Regions from separate parts of the Exiguobacterium sp. s130 genome, predicted to be linked through region 1. Evidence: riboswitches for the same ligand, from Rfam matches in the RefSeq annotation. Region 1 holds a riboswitch; each other region holds the start of a gene.
The links. A riboswitch is a leader RNA that binds a small molecule or an ion and turns the genes downstream of it on or off. The one in region 1 is predicted to bind thiamine pyrophosphate.
Positions count from the first base shown of each region.

Region 1 (6,003 bases):
TTTCCAGGCTTGCTGTTTTTTGCGTATACTACAGAAGAAGACTACTGACAAAGGAGTGGAAACGATGCAAGCGACAGTGACATGGAACAAACAGATGGGGTTTAGTGGACAGACGGAATCAGGGCATCATCTTGCGATGGATGCAGCACCGGAGAACGGTGGCGAAAATCAAGCACCACGACCGACTGAACTGCTGCTACATGCCGTTGCCGGCTGTACTGGAATCGACATCGTCTCGATTTTAGAGAAGATGCGCTTGACGATCACTCATTTCGAAATGGATATCGAAGGGGAACGGGCAGAGGATCATCCGCGGCGTTTTACGTCGATCTCGATTCATTACCGGCTTGAAGGTGATCTCCCGGAAGATAAGGTCCGTCGCGCCATCTCGTTATCAAAAGATAAATATTGTTCGGTTTCGCAATCCTTGAACGCTGAGATTTCCGTCTATTATTCCATCAATGGTGTCCGGAGCGAGGATCCTTTGTGAAGAAAGTAGCACTGATCGGTTGCCTGTTGCTTGCAGGGTGTGCGCAGGAGACGACGGAACCAACGAAACCATCACAACCAGCAACGAAGCAACCGACGGAGGCGAAGAAATCAAAGCCTGAGCCGACAAAGGAAGAACAACAACAAGCACGATTAAAGCAGCAACTTGAAGCGATGTCGACGTCAGAAAAGATCGATCAATTGCTCTATATCGGAGTTGCCGGAACGGAACTTTCAGCAGCTGACCGGAAATTGTTGCAGACGCATGCGATCGGTGGGGTCTTACTGCTTGGTGGGAATATTACGTCAGAAGATCAACTCTTGACGTTCACGCGTGCCATTCAAGAAACGAACCAAAAACCGTATGTTTTCGTCGGGGTTGATGAAGAGGGCGGACGGGTCAGCCGGGTACCGGATCAACGATTACGTCTCCCGACGAGTCAACGGATGGCGCAAGGTGCAGATGCTGCAAAAATGGAAGATGTCGGACGTACGCTCGGTCACCTGTCACGATTTTATGGGTTCAACATGGACTTCGCACCGGTCCTTGACGTCAATAGCAATCCGAACAATCCAATCATCGGCGACCGTGCGTTAAGTGCTGATCCGAAGACCGTTGCGACTCTCGGTACGGCCCTGATGCACGGGATGCAAGAGACGGGAACGATTCCGGTCGTCAAACATTTTCCCGGTCACGGCAATACGAGTGTCGATTCCCATGTCGGTTTGCCGAAAGTGACAGCATCAAAGGAAGAACTGAAGCGAACGGAACTGTTACCGTTCCAAGAAGCGATTCAAGAGGGCGCCGAGATGGTGATGGTCGCCCATATTCTCTATCCCGCGTATGACGACCAAAATCCATCTTCGCTCTCGAAGCCGATCTTGACTGACCTCTTGCGTCAACAACTCGGATTCAAGGGTGTCATCATCACGGATGACCTTGTCATGGGGGCGATCACGAAACGATATGGTCTCGCGGAAGCGGCACGCCAGGCACTTGTCAATGGAGCTGATATGGCGATGTTTTCGGAAGCAGGTGCCTATCCGAAGGTCCACACCGAAGTGATGCAAGCCGTTAAAGACAAAACGCTGACGCCTGCGATGCTCGATGCTAAAGTGATGCGGATCTTAAAGCTGAAGCAGACCTATGCCGACAGCCAGAAGCAACAGCGACCGACGAAATCGGAGCTTATTCAGCAAGTGGAAGCGCTCAACTAGGACTAGCGAAGTAAAGCAACTCATGCTAGACTAATGGGGCAAGCCAATTAAACACGAAAAGACACTAGGGGAGTCTCCCAGCAGACTGAGACGGAAGTATCCGGACCCTTTGAACCTGATCTAGTTCGTACTAGCGGAGGGAAGTGGCTCGAAACCTTAGATATCCTTAGCGCTTTAGCGCATTTTCGGACCACTCCCTTCAACGTCGGGAGTGGTCCTTTTTCGTATGGAAAGGAAGAACATGATGCGTTTACATCTGATTTCGACGGGATCCATCAATCCACGCGATGGAGTGGAAACCTTTCAATCGCTTCAACCATATACGGATCAGCTTCATCTTCGAGAACCGAATTTGTCGGCAGCAGAATTGCTAGAACTGATTGACGCGCTCCTTGCGAAAGGGTATTCGCCTAATCAATTAACCGTTCATGACCGGGTCGACGTCGCCCATGTCGCTGGTATCGGTGTGCAGTTGACGCGACGATCCTTATGTGTCCGCGATGTTCGGCGACACTTTCCGGATCTCATCATCGGGAAATCCGTCCACTCTCTGGCAGAAGCACTTGCAGCAGAAGCGGAAGGAGCCGACCGACTGCTGTACGGTCATATTTATCCGACAGCGTCGAAACCAAACGTGCCACCGCGAGGGATCGACGCCTTGAAGCAAGTTGTCACCTTCACGACGAAACCAGTCATCGCAATCGGCGGGATCACTCCTGATCGCATTCCTGAAATCGCAGCGACCGGTGCAAGCGGAATCGCCGTCTTATCCGGTATTCTCGGTCAAGCGGACCCGCATGCTGCCATTCAGCGTTATCAGGGGGTACGGGTATGACAGATCACATCATCATCGGCGGTGGAGTCATCGGTTTGACGCTTGCTTACAGTCTCGCTTGTCAGAACGAATCCGTTCTTGTCCTTGATCGCGGAACATGCGGACAAGGGACGAGTCGGGCGGCTGCCGGGATGCTTGCGACGGACATCGAGCTGAGAGAAGAATTGCATACGCTTGCCGCTCGAAGTCGCCGTCTGTATCCGTTGCTCGCACGTCGCCTTGAGAACGAGACCGGGATCGATTGTGGCTACCGGAAACAACCATTTTTATTGAAACGAAATGGACAAGAATACTTATTTCCATCGGTCGGTCAAATCGATCCGCGACGACTGACGACTGCATTGATGCATGCCTTACGAAATCGTGGGGTACCAATCGAAGAACAGGTGGACGTCACGCGAATCGAGGAGAGTAATGATTTCATTAGGGTTGAGTCGAACATGGGAACGTGGACGGGACGAACGGTGACGGTTGCTGCCGGACGCGGGTCCCAAGCCTTGCTCGATACAGCTGGCATTTCGATTGCGACATATGGGGTCAAAGGGGAGTGTCTGGCGGTCCGTCTCGCAGGTCAGCCATTACGCTCGATCCTGTTTGATGACGCCGTCTACCTCGTACCGAAAGCGGACGGACGGATATTGATCGGTGCGACCGAACTACCGCACGACGAGACGATCGGTGTTAGTGTCGCAGGAGTCACGTCACTGCTTCAAGCAGCAGAGCGTCTCTATCCATCGATCCGTGATGCTGTCATCGAAGAAGTCTGGTCAGGCGTACGACCACAAACAGAGTCCGGCTTGCCATATATCGGAGTCGCTGATTCATCCCGGCGGATCTTTATAGCGACGGGGCATCATCGGCATGGCATATTACTCGCACCGGCGACAACGGAAGTCTTGGCAAACACATTACAGTTGACTCTAAAGGAGGAAGTCCGATGAACATTACGATTAACGGCAACGACCACACCATTGAACAGATTGAAACGATTGAGGATATGCTCACGCAACTTGGCTTAGGGGAAAAACTCGTCATCGTCGAACAGAACCGACAGATCATCGACCGCGGAGCTTACGATCAAACGGTCGTTCGGAACAATGACACATTCGAAATCGTTCATTTCGTAGGAGGAGGATAAAGATGTTGAAAATTGGAGAAAAGACATTCGAATCACGGTTATTACTTGGAACGGGGAAATATACGGATGCTACGGTACAGCAGGAGGCCATCGATGCGTCCGCTTCACAAATCTTGACGTTCGCTGTCCGGCGGCTCGATCTCTTCGACAAACAACAATCGAATTTCTTGGAGTCGCTTGATTTAACGAAGTACGATTTACTACCGAACACGGCTGGTGCGAAGACAGCGGAAGAAGCGGTCCGGCTAGCAAAGCTTGCGCGGGCATCCGGTATGTGTGACATGGTCAAGGTTGAAGTGATTGGGTGCGATAAGACATTACTACCTGACCCAATCGAGACGTTACGGGCTTCTGAAGAGTTACTCAAAGATGGGTTCATCGTCTTACCGTATACATCGGACGACGTCGTCCTTGCACGACGACTCGAGGAACTCGGCTGTCATGCCATCATGCCGGCTGCGTCACCGATCGGTTCCGGGCAAGGCATCCTCAATCCGCTCCACCTAAAGTTCATCATCGAGCAGACGTCGGTGCCTGTCATCGTCGACGCTGGCATCGGTTCTCCAACTGACGTCGCCTATGCAATGGAACTGGGAGCGGATGGTGTCTTATTGAACTCCGCTGTCGCCCATGCCCAAGATCCGGTCAAGATGGCGCACGCGATGCGACTAGCTGTCGAAGCAGGGCGCTTCGGCTACGAAGCGGGAAGAATCGAGAAGAAACAGTATGCAGTCGCGAGTAGTCCAACGAGTGGATTGATTCGATGACACGTTATTCACGTCAAACTCGATTTCGACCGATTGGAGAAGCAGGACAAGCACGCTTCGCAACAGCAAAGGTACTGATCATCGGGATGGGGGCACTCGGAACAGCATCGGCAGAACAACTCGTTCGCGCTGGTGTCGGCGTCGTCCGAATCGTCGACCGTGATTATGTCGAGTGGAGTAATCTACAACGGCAACAACTCTATACGGAGGATGATGCACGGCACAGCATACCGAAGGCGATTGCTGCAAAAGCGCGACTTGAAGCGATTAATTCGAAGGTGATGATCGAAGCACATGTATTAGATGTCGACCGGGCAGCGCTGACGTGGCTTCTCGATGATATTGATCTCATCATCGATGCGACGGATCATTTCGATATTCGTTTACTGATGAACGATATGGCATTGTTGCGCTCGATTCCGTGGATTTACGGTGGCTGCATCGGCAGTTACGGGATTACTTTCACTGTTCGCCCGGGAGAGACGCCATGTCTGCATTGTCTGCTCGATCAATTACCACGTGATCAGGAGACGTGTGATACGGCGGGAATCATCGGTCCAGCTGTTCAGATGGTCGCCTCTCTACAAGTGACGGAAGCGTTGAAGTGGTTGAGCGGGAAGACGGACGCGTTGCGGACACGTCTGCTTGCCTTTGACGTGTGGTCGAATACATTCCAACAAATCAACGTCCAGTCACTGAAGCAAACAGAGTGCCCCTCGTGCGGCATCGAGCCGTCTTATCCTTATTTATCGAATCAAACGGTGCGTTTCACGGCACTGTGCGGTCGCGATGCCGTTCAAATCCGGGGAGACGGGCAGCGGGATCTCGAACAATTAAAACAACGCCTCCAGCCGGTTGCGTCGATTTCCGCCCATAATCCATACTTGCTGGCGTTTACGACGGATGAGCATCGAATGGTCGCCTTTCGAGATGGTCGTGTCTTGATTCATGGCGAGGCGGATCTCGTTAAAGCAAAACGACTGTATCACGCCTATTTCGGATAAACGTTCATAAAACAGTAAAACTAATTTTAAAAATATATGTTTTAAATGTTTAAAAAACAGGTAAATAAGACTTCAGACATAAATCGGTCTACAGGTTTTGAACGTGAAGAGGAGTGATTCAGATGAAACAAGAATTCGATCCGATGAAGGATCAAGCACAGACGGAAGAAACACAGGCGGTTGTCCAGCAAGCCAACTGGAATCCGGACCGGTACCGGACGAACTTGAACCCATTCTATCTGTCACCTTGTAGTGTCGAACGTAGAGAAGATTTGCATCAGGATGCATCGAAGATTCTCGAAGTCGAGACGTCGTCGCCCCTCCAACAACTTTTTGAACACAATCAAGCAACGCATACATCCGGACCAACGGGCAAAAAATTTAAGACAGGCATCGTCGTCGGTGTCGGTGCGATCATCGGCGGATCAGTTTCTGTGATTCGTTCCGTCCAACGTTTTAGAAAGCAACGGACGAAGTAATACGCTCGTTGTGAAAGCGCAAAAAGCAGGAGGCATTCGCCTCCTGCTTTTTGTGTTCCAAACGGATGTTCGT
Region 1 is NZ_JACSNI010000003.1:458,887-464,889, forward strand. Features, by position in the region: gene HZS85_RS09985 (OsmC family protein) at 65-490, shown strand; gene nagZ (beta-N-acetylhexosaminidase) at 487-1,707, shown strand; TPP riboswitch at 1,764-1,866, shown strand; gene HZS85_RS09995 (thiamine phosphate synthase) at 1,949-2,542, shown strand; gene HZS85_RS10000 (FAD-dependent oxidoreductase) at 2,539-3,483, shown strand; gene thiS (sulfur carrier protein ThiS) at 3,480-3,680, shown strand; gene HZS85_RS10010 (thiazole synthase) at 3,683-4,447, shown strand; gene HZS85_RS10015 (ThiF family adenylyltransferase) at 4,444-5,451, shown strand; gene HZS85_RS10020 (hypothetical protein) at 5,574-5,930, shown strand.

Region 2 (6,003 bases), on a different contig from region 1:
TGTTGGAGACAGTAGGGTCTATGCCCTTGAGGGTACGGCGTTAAAACAATTGACGGATGATCATTCTTACGTCAACATGTTACGACAAATGGGAGAGCTTTCGGACGAGGAAGTCGAAAATCATCCACGTAAAAATGTCATCACACGATCGGTCGGCTCGAACGAAACGGTCGAAGTCGACATTCAAGTAAGAGATGCTCCAGACTATGACCTCGTCCTTGTGTGTAGCGACGGGTTGACCGATGAAGTGCCAGATGATGTCATCGAACAAATCATCTTACGGGATGATCCGCTTGATGAGATCGTCGGACGATTGGTGAAAGAAGCGAATGCTCGAGGAGGCGCGGATAATATTACGATTGCCGCCATCCGGTTCAAAGAAAGAAAGAGGGTCTGAATATGCGATACGGAGATCGATTAAATGACCGCTACCGCATAGAACGGCTAGTTGGAAGTGGCGGGATGGCGAATGTCTATCAAGCCTATGATGAGATTTTAAAGCGTCATGTTGCCATTAAGATTTTACGGACTGAATTTTCGCATGACGAACAGTTCATTCGTCGATTCGAACGTGAAGCGCATGCTGCTACCAGCTTGAATCATCCAAACATCGTTGCCGTCTATGATGTAGGCGAAGAAGATGCCATCTATTACATCGTCATGGAGTATATCGATGGTATGACATTAAAGACATTTTGTGAAAATCAAGCATTACCTGTGCCGCAGGCCGTCGATATCATCGCTCAAATTTGTGATGCGATCGATCATGCCCATGCACACCGAATCATCCATCGCGATATCAAACCGCAAAACATGTTGATTCGAGAGGATGGTACCGTCAAAGTAACGGATTTCGGAATCGCTGTGGCGATGTCGAATGCGACTCTGACGCATACTATGTCCGTCCTTGGGTCTGTCCATTACTTCTCGCCAGAACAAGCAAAAGGTAAATTTGCCGATGAGAAGTCGGATATCTATTCGCTTGGTGCTGTCTTATACGAACTTGTGACAGGACAAGTACCGTTCGAGGGTGATTCACCGGTTGCAATCGCTTTGAAGCATCTGCAAGATACACCGCGTCGTCCATCCGTCTTGAATCCGAAAGTGCCACAAGCGCTTGAGAACTGTATCATGCAGGCGCTCGCAAAAGCACCGCATGACCGTCAGCAGTCCGTCGCAGCCTTTAAGGCAGATATGGTGACGGCGTTGTCTGACGAACGAGCAAGTGAAGGCATCCGAGGTGCAGAAGAGGATGAGATGGAAAAGACGATGGTCTTATCACCTGTACAAGTGCCAGAAGAATCAAAAGCGGAACCGGACACACCTGTCGTCACGACCGTTCAACCGAAACCGTCAGAAAAGAAAAAGAAAAAACGCTGGTGGGTCATCCTATTATTACTGGTATTACTCGGTGGAGCGGCTACGACGTTTGCGATGTGGCCGGATCCTACCGTTACGGTACCGTCCGTCGTCAAAACGGATGGAGATGAAGCGGAAACGAAGCTTGAGAAACTTGGATTTGTTGTCGAGACGACAGAACGAAACAGTGATACGGTCGATGAGGGAGACGTCATCAGTCAGACACCGCGTGAAAACGCACAGGTCAAGAAGGGCTCGACAGTCAACTTGGTCGTCTCTACCGGAAGTGCTCCGGTCGAAGTACCGGATGTGACAGATGACGCTGAAAAAGAGGCGATTGAGACGTTAAAAGAGGCTGGATTCGCTAAAGTCGAGGTCGAACGTGAAAAGTCGGATGAAATCGAGCGAGGTAATGTGATCCGGCAATCGATCTCGGCTGGTACGGAGGTCATCGCGAAAGAACAAACGATTACGATCACCGTCTCGGAAGGAACATCTTCCTTCGAGTTGAAGGATTTGACGAACTTATCGAGTGACGAAGCAAAAGCCTACCTGGACGAAAAAGGGCTCGATGGAACGTTCGAGCAAGAATTTTCTAGCGACGTGAAACTCGATCAAGTTATCCGTCAATTCCCACAAGCAGGGACTCAAGTCGAACCGAACGACTCCGTGACGGTCTTCATCTCAAAAGGTGAGGAAGAAAAAACGTTGACAGCGACGTTCCCTGAAAAGGTCGTCTATGACGCAGTCAGCGAGAACGAGGACGAGGAACCACCGAAACAAGTCATCCGGATTGAGACGGAAGATGCGAAAGGGAAGCGGACCGTCATCGAAGAATCAATTGACCAAGATGAGACATTCGACGTGCCGGTGACGATTGATCCGGGAGAAGAAGGCAAGATTACGATTTATAAAGACGATACGGTGTATCGTTCAAAAACCATCACGTACAATCAAGCAAAAGACGCACAGTGAATGTGATGAAAAAGGAGTGCATAGGATGACGGAACAACGCATCGAAGAGAATCGAGAAGGAACGATCATACGCCTGCAGGGTGGCTTTTATGATGTCATGACACCAGAAGGAGAGGTCCGTTCACGGGCAAGAGGGAATTTCCGAAAACGCGGCATCAGTCCAGTTGTTGGAGACGAAGTCGTTCTTCATATCGAAAGTGAGACCGGGTATATTCTCGAAGTGAAGGAGCGGGACAACTTTTTAGTACGCCCGCCTGTCGCGAATATCGATCAAGCGTTGCTTGTCGTCTCGGCTGCAGAACCTGATTTTTCAGCGCACTTGCTCGATCGTTTCCTCGTCTTGATCGAAGCGAAGGAAATCCAACCCGTCATCCTGTTAACGAAGATGGACTTGCTTGATGATGTCAAAGGTCCTGCAGTTAGAGAGGCAATTGCCGCTTACCGGAAGATTGGATATACGGTCATCGAGACATCCAGTGAGACGTTGTCGGGTGTTGAGCAAGTCCGTCCGTTACTGGCCGGGAAAACGAGTGTTCTTGCCGGACAATCTGGAGTTGGGAAAAGTTCGCTCTTGAACGCACTTGAACCAACACTCGACTTAGAGACGAGTGCGATTTCGAAATCACTCGGACGTGGGCGGCATACGACACGACACGTCACGTTGATGCCACTTGCCGAAGGCTTGATTGCTGATACACCAGGTTTCTCGAACCTTGATTTTCCGTATGATATGGAAATCGAGGATGTACGGTGGAGTTTTCCTGAATTCGTGGCTGTACAGGACGAATGTAAGTATCGAGGATGTTTGCACTTGAATGAACCCGGATGTGCTGTCAAGGAAGCCGTCGAAGCACAAGAAATCATGTCCTCTCGTTATGAGAACTATGGTATGTTTATAGACGAAATCAAGAATCGAGCCCGGAGGTATTGAAGATGATTAAAATTGCACCATCTATCTTATCAGCAGATTTTGCGAATCTTGAGCGTGATGTCAAAGCAGTCGAGGCAGCAGGCGCGGACTATATCCATTTCGATGTCATGGATGGTCAGTTCGTACCGAATATCTCGTTTGGACTACCTGTGCTCAGCAGTTTACGTCAAAAGACGGATATGGTCCTTGATGTCCATTTAATGATTGACCAGCCAGAACGTTTCGTTGAAGATTTCGTTAAGGCAGGGGCAGATATCGTGACGTTCCACGTCGAAGCGACGAACCACGTCCACCGTGTTTTACAACAAATCAAGCTATCCGGTGCAAAAGCAGGGGTCGTCTTGAATCCTCACACGCCATTATCGACGATTGAACACGTCCTTGAGGATGTCGATATGGTCTTATTGATGACGGTCAATCCGGGCTTTGGTGGACAAGCCTTCATCGAGAATGTCATGCCAAAACTCGCATCACTTGCACAAATGAAAGCAGATCGTGATCTGACATTTGAAATCGAGATTGATGGTGGCGTCAACCCGGAAACAGCAAAACTTTGCATCGAAAACGGCGCGAACGTTCTTGTCGCGGGATCAGCAATCTACAATGCACCAGATTATGCGGAAGCGATCACTAGCATTCGTCAAGGGGCTGCCGTATAATAAGAACGAGAAAACGAAATATGATGACCGCAAGGGGTGTCGCTTGAAAAGCGGCTGAGAGGAGTCTTTTAGACTTTAACCCTTCGAACCTGTTCCGTTCAAACGGACGTAGGGATGTGGCGCACGCAGGCAGTACGGCGTTCGTCGTATTGCCTTTTTGCGTCCTCTCGTACAATGAAGGAGGAAATAGCATGAAACGGTTACAAATGATGATGGAAATTGCCATCTTCGCAAGTCTCGGGGTCGTCTTTGATTTACTGATTCCATTTAAAATGCCACAAGGCGGTTCAATCAGCTTAGCGATGTTACCGATCTTTGTCATGGCATTTCGCCACGGTGTCATCGGAGGTGTCGTCACAGGAGCGCTTGTTGGTACGATCCAACTGATGTTCGCCCCACAAGTCTTGACGATCGTCCAACCATTACTCGATTACACGATTGCATACGGTGTCGTCGGACTGAGCGGTCTGTTCGCCCGTCAGGTTAGACAAACTGCACGTAACGGACAAAAGAAACGTTTGATGGCGTTCGTTCTCCTTGCAACACTATTAGGCGCAGGACTCCGTTATATCTGTCATGTCATCAGCGGAATCGTGTTCTTCGCGAAATATGCAGAAGGTCCAGTCGTGCCATATTCATTAGTTTATAACGCGACATACATGGTACCATCTTATGTTTTATGCGGTGTCGTCGCGGGTCTCCTCTTTACAACTGCGCCACGTTTACTACGTTATTCAGCACGAGGCGTCTGAGATGCGGGCGATTCTCGTGTGCGCCGGTCCTCAAGAAGAAGTGCCTGATTTGCGGATGCTTTGTCAGTCTAGTGATTTCATCATTGGTGTCGATGGTGGTGTTCAGACTATTGAATTGTTTGGGCTGACATGCGACATGACGATCGGTGATTTTGATTCGCTTGGTTACGTACCTGAAGGAGCAATCGTTCATCCGGCTGAGAAAGATGAGACGGATCTCGAACTCGCCCTTCGTACAGTATCAGAGATGAAACGGTTTGATGATACTATCATCGTCGGAGCAACAGGTGGACGACTCGACATGACCGTTCAAAATGTGTATTTATTGAAGCAATACCCTGAAGCGCGACTCGTCACGAAACGGGAAGAGGTGCGATATTTGGCAGTAGGATCGTATGCAGTCGAAGCCGAAAGCTATCATTATCTTTCTTTCATTCCACTTGTGCCGTCAATCTTGAGTTTAGCTGGAGTCAAATATCCACTTGATATGCATCCTGTTCCGGTCGGAGGTTCCTTGACCGTCAGTAATGAATGGAGTACGTCAGAAGCGACAGTAGAGCTCCATCAAGGAGAACTATTGATGATGCGAACACTTAAGGAATAGAACAAGCATATGAAAAAAGGCCGTGGATGATACCGCGGCCTCTTTTCATATGGCATTATTCTTCGAGTTGGGAAGGGGCGACTCGAATGTCACTTTGAGCCGATAGGTGTTTTCCTTTAATGAACAGATGATAGCTTCCCCACATGACGAGGAAAAATGGAACACCGATGTATAAAGCAATTCGTTGATCCGCTTGAAACGCAAGACTGAAAAGGACAACGACATTAAGTGTCAACGATATCAACGGTAATGCTGGATAGAATGGCGTCTTGAACTTTAGTTCGGATAGATCATGTCCGTTTCGGATGAACTGACGGCGGAACGCAAGTTGCGAAGCGGAAATTGAAATCCAACCGACTTGAGCACCGAGTCCAGCTAAAGACAAGAGCCAGATAAAGACGGTATCCTCTGCGAAAAAAGCTGTCAGAAGAGATAACATCGCAAACATCATCGTAAAGAGTAAAGCGCGCATCGGCACACCACGGGCATTAACATAAGATAATTTCTTTGAAATCATCCCTTCTTGTGCCATTGCCCATAACATTCGGGTCGCGGCATACAATCCCGAGTTCCCGACGGATAATAGTGCTGTCAAGACGACGATGTTCATCAAGTCAGCGGCATACGGGATGCCGATCGCATCAAAGACCATGATGAATGGACTACTGACTCCGCCAGCCGTCTCATACGGAATCAATGCACCGACGATCGTGATCGATAAGA
Region 2 is NZ_JACSNI010000002.1:573,134-579,136, reverse strand. Features, by position in the region: gene HZS85_RS06935 (Stp1/IreP family PP2C-type Ser/Thr phosphatase) at 1-397, shown strand, start outside; gene pknB (Stk1 family PASTA domain-containing Ser/Thr kinase) at 400-2,334, shown strand; gene rsgA (ribosome small subunit-dependent GTPase A) at 2,360-3,265, shown strand; gene rpe (ribulose-phosphate 3-epimerase) at 3,268-3,924, shown strand; TPP riboswitch at 3,947-4,056, shown strand; gene thiT (energy-coupled thiamine transporter ThiT) at 4,116-4,676, shown strand; gene HZS85_RS06910 (thiamine diphosphokinase) at 4,678-5,280, shown strand; gene HZS85_RS06905 (amino acid permease) at 5,336-6,003, opposite strand, start outside.
Region 2: linked by a shared signal. The riboswitch ahead of thiT (energy-coupled thiamine transporter ThiT) and the one ahead of HZS85_RS09995 (thiamine phosphate synthase) in region 1 are both predicted to bind thiamine pyrophosphate.

Region 3 (6,003 bases), on a different contig from region 1:
CGAACCTGTTGCTTGCCTGTCAGGCAGCGCTTGATGCCCTCGATCTTAATCAAGCAGCAATCAAGATGACCTATCTCGAACAAGCCGTCCGCGCAACTGGATTCCAACTGCTCGCACAACAGGAAGCACAAGCGCCGGGAATACTGACGATCGTTCATCCGTTCGCAACTGATTTAGGCGACGCTCTGCGCATTCAGGGGTATCACGTCCAGTACGAAAGCGACTATCTCGTTTACAATCAGTGGCTTCAAATTTCGACGATGGGACAGACGACGATGCGGCAAATTGAACGTCTCGTTCGTGTTTTAGTTCGTGAAAATCAACGAATCATCATAAAGAATGAAAAAAACGAAAGACCTCTCAACCCTTGATTTCAAGCGGTTTGGAGGTCTTTCGACTTCAAAAAGATAAAAAAGAGGTTTATGGATTTAAAACATAGGGGTATAAACTCATTAGCACCGCATCAAACCGGTGACTTATTCACACATGTTTCTCAATATCAGCGTAATGACCTGGGAGAGAAATGCAAAGTCACGAAAGCGTCAGACTCATGAGAGTCTGAAACCGATTGTCTTAGCATGATTCATATTGTTCAGGATTCGTCCTGCTCCTACATTCATTACCTTTTGAGGGCTATACCAAATTCAAGGGGGAAATGAACATGTCAGTTAATTTAACAGCCGAAAAACGCGAGGTACGTCCACGCTCACTCCGTAAACAATTGCGTCATGAAGGAAAAGCTCTTGGCGTCGTGTATGGTTACAAAGTGGAAAGTACACCAATCGCATTTGAAGAAAAAGAATTGCTTAAAATCGTCCGAGAAAACGGTGAGAACGTCTTGATTTCACTCAAACTCGACGGTAAAAATATTAACGTCTTGATCAATCGCCGTGATATGGATGTCTTCACACCAACTGTCGATCACGTTGAATTCATCGCCGTTAAAATGGATGAAGAAACAGAAGTCGAAGCAGACGTTGTACTCGTTGGGGAAGCAGCCGGTGCAAAAGTTGGCGGTTTCCTATCACAAACACTCTTTAAAGTAACAGTCGCTGCAACGCCAGATAAATTACCAGAGAACGTCGAAGTCGACGTCACGAACCTCGAAATCGGCGATTCGATTTCTGTAGCCGATCTTCCAGAACAAAAAGATTTCCGCATCGTTACAGAAGGCGACATTCAAGTCGCAGCTGTCGTCGAATCGACACTCGAGCAGGATCTTGAAGAAATCGAGGAAGCAGAGGCACAAGCAGAAGCTGGCGAAGACAACGAAGCGGAAGCAACAGAAGCGTCTTCAGAAGAAACAGCTGAAGAAAACGAAGACAACAAATAAGTCGTTTAACGATACGCCCTTTGTTGCGTATCGTTTTTTTGTGTCTTGACAACAGGCGCTAGATTGCCTAAAGTGAACAGCGTATCACCTATTACCATATCCACTAGGGGAGCCCAATTGGCTGAGACGATTCACTTCGGACCCTTCGAACCTGATCTAGTTCATACTAGCGTAGGAAAGTGGAGCGATCACATCCAATGACTCCTGCTGCGCGCAGTTTTTCTGAGGACCGCTCTCTTTTTTACGGAGGGCGGTCTTTTTTGGCGTCTCCCCCATTCAAAGGAGGACGTATCTGATGCAACACTGGAAAATGAAAGAAATCATGGTCATGATGATGCTAGCCGTCGCTTGCGGCGTCATCTATCTCGGTTGGTCAACACTCTGGTTACCGATCTCAGCGATCTTCGGACCTGTCGGTGCCAACTGGATGTTTGGTATCTGGATCATTGCGAGTCCGCTCGTCGCAGCAATCATTCAAAAGCCAGGTGCCGCTTTAATTGCGGAAGTCGTCGCGGCAGCCGTCGAACTGTTCACGGGAAGTCATTTTGGTTTATCCGCTCTTCTGATCGGAGTCTGCCAAGGACTTGGTGCGGAACTCGTCTTCGCAATGACGCGTTACCGTCGTTATGACACATGGACCTTGATGTTATCGGGTGTCGGAGCCGCGATTGGTAGCATCGTCTATAGTCTAATCGCGAACGGATTCGGTTACTACACAACGACGACGTTGCTTGCGACAACTGGCTTACAATTGATCAGCGGCGCATTACTCGGTGGCTTGCTTGCAGCGATTCTCGTCCGTCGCCTTGTTGCGACCGGTGTCTTGAACGGGTTTGCGGCAGGACGAGCGAAACGGAACGTCGCATGATTACTGTCGACGACCTCAGCATCCGCTATCCGGGTCAGATAAAATCGGTGCTCGATCATGTATCGCTGACGATCGAGTACGGGACGACCCTTTTGCTTGGTCGCAGTGGGAGTGGCAAGACGACATTACTTCATGCCCTTGCCGGACTGACACCGGAAACGATTGAAGTCGAACAGACTGGAACTGTTACCCGCTCTGGTTCGGTCGGAGTGCTGTTCCAAAATCCAGAAGAACAGTTTTGTATGGAGACGATCGGACGGGAAATCGCTTTTAGTTTAGAAAATCGCTCGATTCCACGCGTGGAGATGGATGAACGAATTGAACGCTTACTCGCACTCGTCGGTCTCCCTCTCCCCTTCTCGACACCAATCGCGAGTCTATCCGGAGGAATGAAACAGCGTCTCGCGCTCGCAGCGGTCCTAGCACTTGAGCCGACGATCTTATTACTCGATGAACCAACGGCTCAGATTGATCCAATCGGACAACATGAGCTGATGGCGTTGATTTTTCGGATTCAAAAAGAACACGATTTAACGATCGTCTTGATCGAACACCAACTTGATGTCTGTTTGCCGTACGTCGACCAAGTCGTCTTACTTGAGGACGGATCGATTACTGCGACGGCGGATCCACGGGATCTGTTCCCGCAGGATTACAAAGAGCTTCAAACGAAAGGTATTGCCGTTCCCTCTTTGTATCCGTATACCTTAGAGACGTTACCCATAGATGGACCGCAAGCGGCGCGACTTCAGGTGCCTTCCGCTGTCGCTACAGCTGGGAGCTCTTTGTTACACGTCGCTGCATTATCGACGAAAGCACCATATCCATTGACCGATGCGACATTTTCCATGCAGACAGGAGAATGGGTGATGCTGCTCGGGGCAAATGGATCCGGGAAAAGTACATTGCTTGCGACACTCGGGCGGTTGCTTCCCAATCGTGGAACGTATCAGCTCCAGGGGCGTCCGGTTCATCGTTACTCCCGGCGTCGCTTTTATGAGCACGTCGGCTATGTCTTTCAACAACCGGATCTGCAGTTTCTTAAGCTGACGGTCGAAGCGGAAATCGACTGGAGTCACCGGGCAGCGACGAATGTTAAGCGCGCGGCGTTGCTTGAACGGCTGGAACTGACATCTGTCAAACAGCAGTCACCACTTGCTCTTAGTACGGGGCAACAACGACGGCTCAGCGTCGCAACGATGCTCGGACAAACGAAAGACTTGTTGTTGCTCGATGAACCGACCTTCGGACAAGATGGATTGACGACACGACGCTTAATGGAACAGTTACAGATGGAACAACAGAACGGTACGACACTCGTCATGGCGACGCATGATATGGAGCTCGTCGCCCGGTATGCGGATCGTGTCCTCGTCATGGAGCAAGGACGGATTGCTTTTGACGGTCGCCCAAGCGAGTTATTCGCTGACGTTCCATTACTCGAGCGCTGTCAGCTACAACGTCCACTTTCGTACCAATTCCAGGAGGTGAAACGTGATGCAAACGAACGTGTCCCCGTTCGCTGAACTCAATCCCGTCATTAAGGGAAGCGGATTGTTTTTGATCATGTTTGCCTTGATTGCAACGAATGACTGGGTCAAAACGTTAGTATTCCTGAGTTTTGCTATCGCACTGCTACTCCTCTCCGGATGGGGTCCTTTTGATTTCTTGAAGCGACTTGCGCCGTATAGTCTATTATTCTTATTGACGTTCTGGATGATGGCGGCTTTCGGCAAAGGAACGAATACTCTTTGGTCGTTCGGTTGGTTTCATGTCACGTCGGAAAGCGTCACGCACGGCTGGTTACTTGCCTTGCGGATGGCCACGTTCGTCTGCTTGAGCCTCGCTTTCGTCACGACGACCGATGCGACCCGTTTCGTAATGAGCTTGATCCATCAGGCGAAGTTATCGCCCCGCTTTGCTTACGGATTCCTTGCCGGGATTCGCTTTCTGCCGCAACTGGTCGAAGAAGTCCGCGTTTTGCGGCAAGTCCGGATGATTCGCAATGTGCACAGTCGCTTTCCTGGTGATGGATTTCTTTCAATTGGCTTACCGCTCTTCTCACGGTCGATCCAGCGGGCAGAACGGATGGCGATTGCTCTCGAAGCCCGTCACTTTTCAGCAGAGCGAACGTATTACGAGGTACCGGTCGTTCAGCGTCAGGATATTATTTATCTCGTGGTCATCCTCCTATTCATTAGTCTTGTCTTTTGGCTATGATTACCGCCACCCGTATACGGGTACACTCTAGCAAGACAGATTGAAGGAGAACGACATGAAACGTATCCTCTTGATTGGTGCAGGTCACGCTCACCTGCATTGCATTACACACGGACCAACAGAAGACGTCGAGTGGCTGGTCCTGAACGCCTCGACGTACCAATATTACTCGGGCATGTACTCTGGACTTGCTGACGGAACATACGACATGGATGAGATGCGTATTGACGTCGCCGCCTTATGTCGTGCCTATGATAAACCATTCATCAAGGAGACCGTCATCAAAGTCGACCCTGTTGAAAAGGTCGTCTTCGGTGCATCCGGCAGACGTTACACCTATGACGTCGTCTCAACGAATATCGGTTCATTCGACTGGTCGGAAGATACGACGCGATTATCGATTAAACCGAACTACCGGTTACCGGATACATTAAAGCGACTGCAACAAGCAAAGCGTCCGGTCGTGATTGGGAGCGGACCAGCTGCCGTCGAGATGGCGGCGTCCTTGAAAGCGGCGGGTGTACCGATCACATTGATCACGGATCGAGATATCCTTTCTCGTCATCCGGCAGCGGAAGCCATTACGAGACGGTTAAAAGAACTCGGAGTGTACTGGATCAGGGAACGTCCTATAGATGACGAACTACCACTCCGCTTTAAGCAACACCCACCAATCGAGTCAGATGCAATCGTCCGCTTGACGGGTGCCAAAGCTCCGGCATTGTTTGCAGACAGCAATCTCTTCACGGAAAACGGATTTTTACTCGTCAATGAACAGTTACAAGCGCTCGATCATCCAAGCTTGTTTGCTGCGGGTGACGCGGCGACCCTCGTCGCCTACCCCGACATTCCGAAGAATGGTGTCACGGCTGTCCGACAAGCGCCAATTTTGCTTACGAACCTTTTACGATACCTCCAGGAAGAAGCACTGCAAATCTATCGTCCGCAAACGAACTATTTGACGATTTTATCGATGGGACCGCGTCATGCGGTTTCCCTATATGGTCGTCATTATTCGACTCACCCGTTCGGTTGGTACCTGAAGCGCTGGATCGATCAACGGTTCATGCGGAAGTATCGCTCTTAAAAGCGTGCGCCGGCGCACGCTTTTTCTGTACACAAAAATAAGCCATGGACGCGTGTCCATGGCTTATTAAATTAGACGGTTTGATTTCCTTTAACGTACGTCAGTAATGTCTCGTTGAACTTCTCTTGTTCGTCAAGTAACATCCCGTGTCCACTCTCTTCGAAGACTTCGAGTCGCGCATGTGGGATTTCCTTTTGCATCTCTTCCGCAAACTCGAACGGACAGACTTGGTCTTTTTTACCGTGGATGATCAACGTATCGACTTTGATGTTCTCGAGTTTTCCACGTAAGTCTTCGTCACGCAATGCGATTGCTGACTGAATCGTTCCGTGGGATGAAGCGGCGATGCTAAGACCATGGAACCATTGTTGTAGCGGTTCTGGATGCTCCTTCGCAAAGAAGATTTTCCCGAATCCTTTGAGCATCGACGGACGATCCTGTTTCGTGTCGGCAATCAACGCATCGACTTCTTCTTTTGTCATCCCGTATGGATAA
Region 3 is NZ_JACSNI010000002.1:193,582-199,584, forward strand. Features, by position in the region: gene HZS85_RS04815 (GNAT family N-acetyltransferase) at 1-371, shown strand, start outside; gene HZS85_RS04820 (50S ribosomal protein L25/general stress protein Ctc) at 662-1,333, shown strand; TPP riboswitch at 1,429-1,528, shown strand; gene HZS85_RS04825 (ECF transporter S component) at 1,629-2,201, shown strand; gene HZS85_RS04830 (ABC transporter ATP-binding protein) at 2,198-3,727, shown strand; gene HZS85_RS04835 (energy-coupling factor transporter transmembrane component T family protein) at 3,699-4,421, shown strand; gene HZS85_RS04840 (NAD(P)/FAD-dependent oxidoreductase) at 4,477-5,508, shown strand; gene HZS85_RS04845 (alpha/beta fold hydrolase) at 5,580-6,003, opposite strand, start outside.
Region 3: linked by a shared signal. The riboswitch ahead of HZS85_RS04825 (ECF transporter S component) and the one ahead of HZS85_RS09995 (thiamine phosphate synthase) in region 1 are both predicted to bind thiamine pyrophosphate.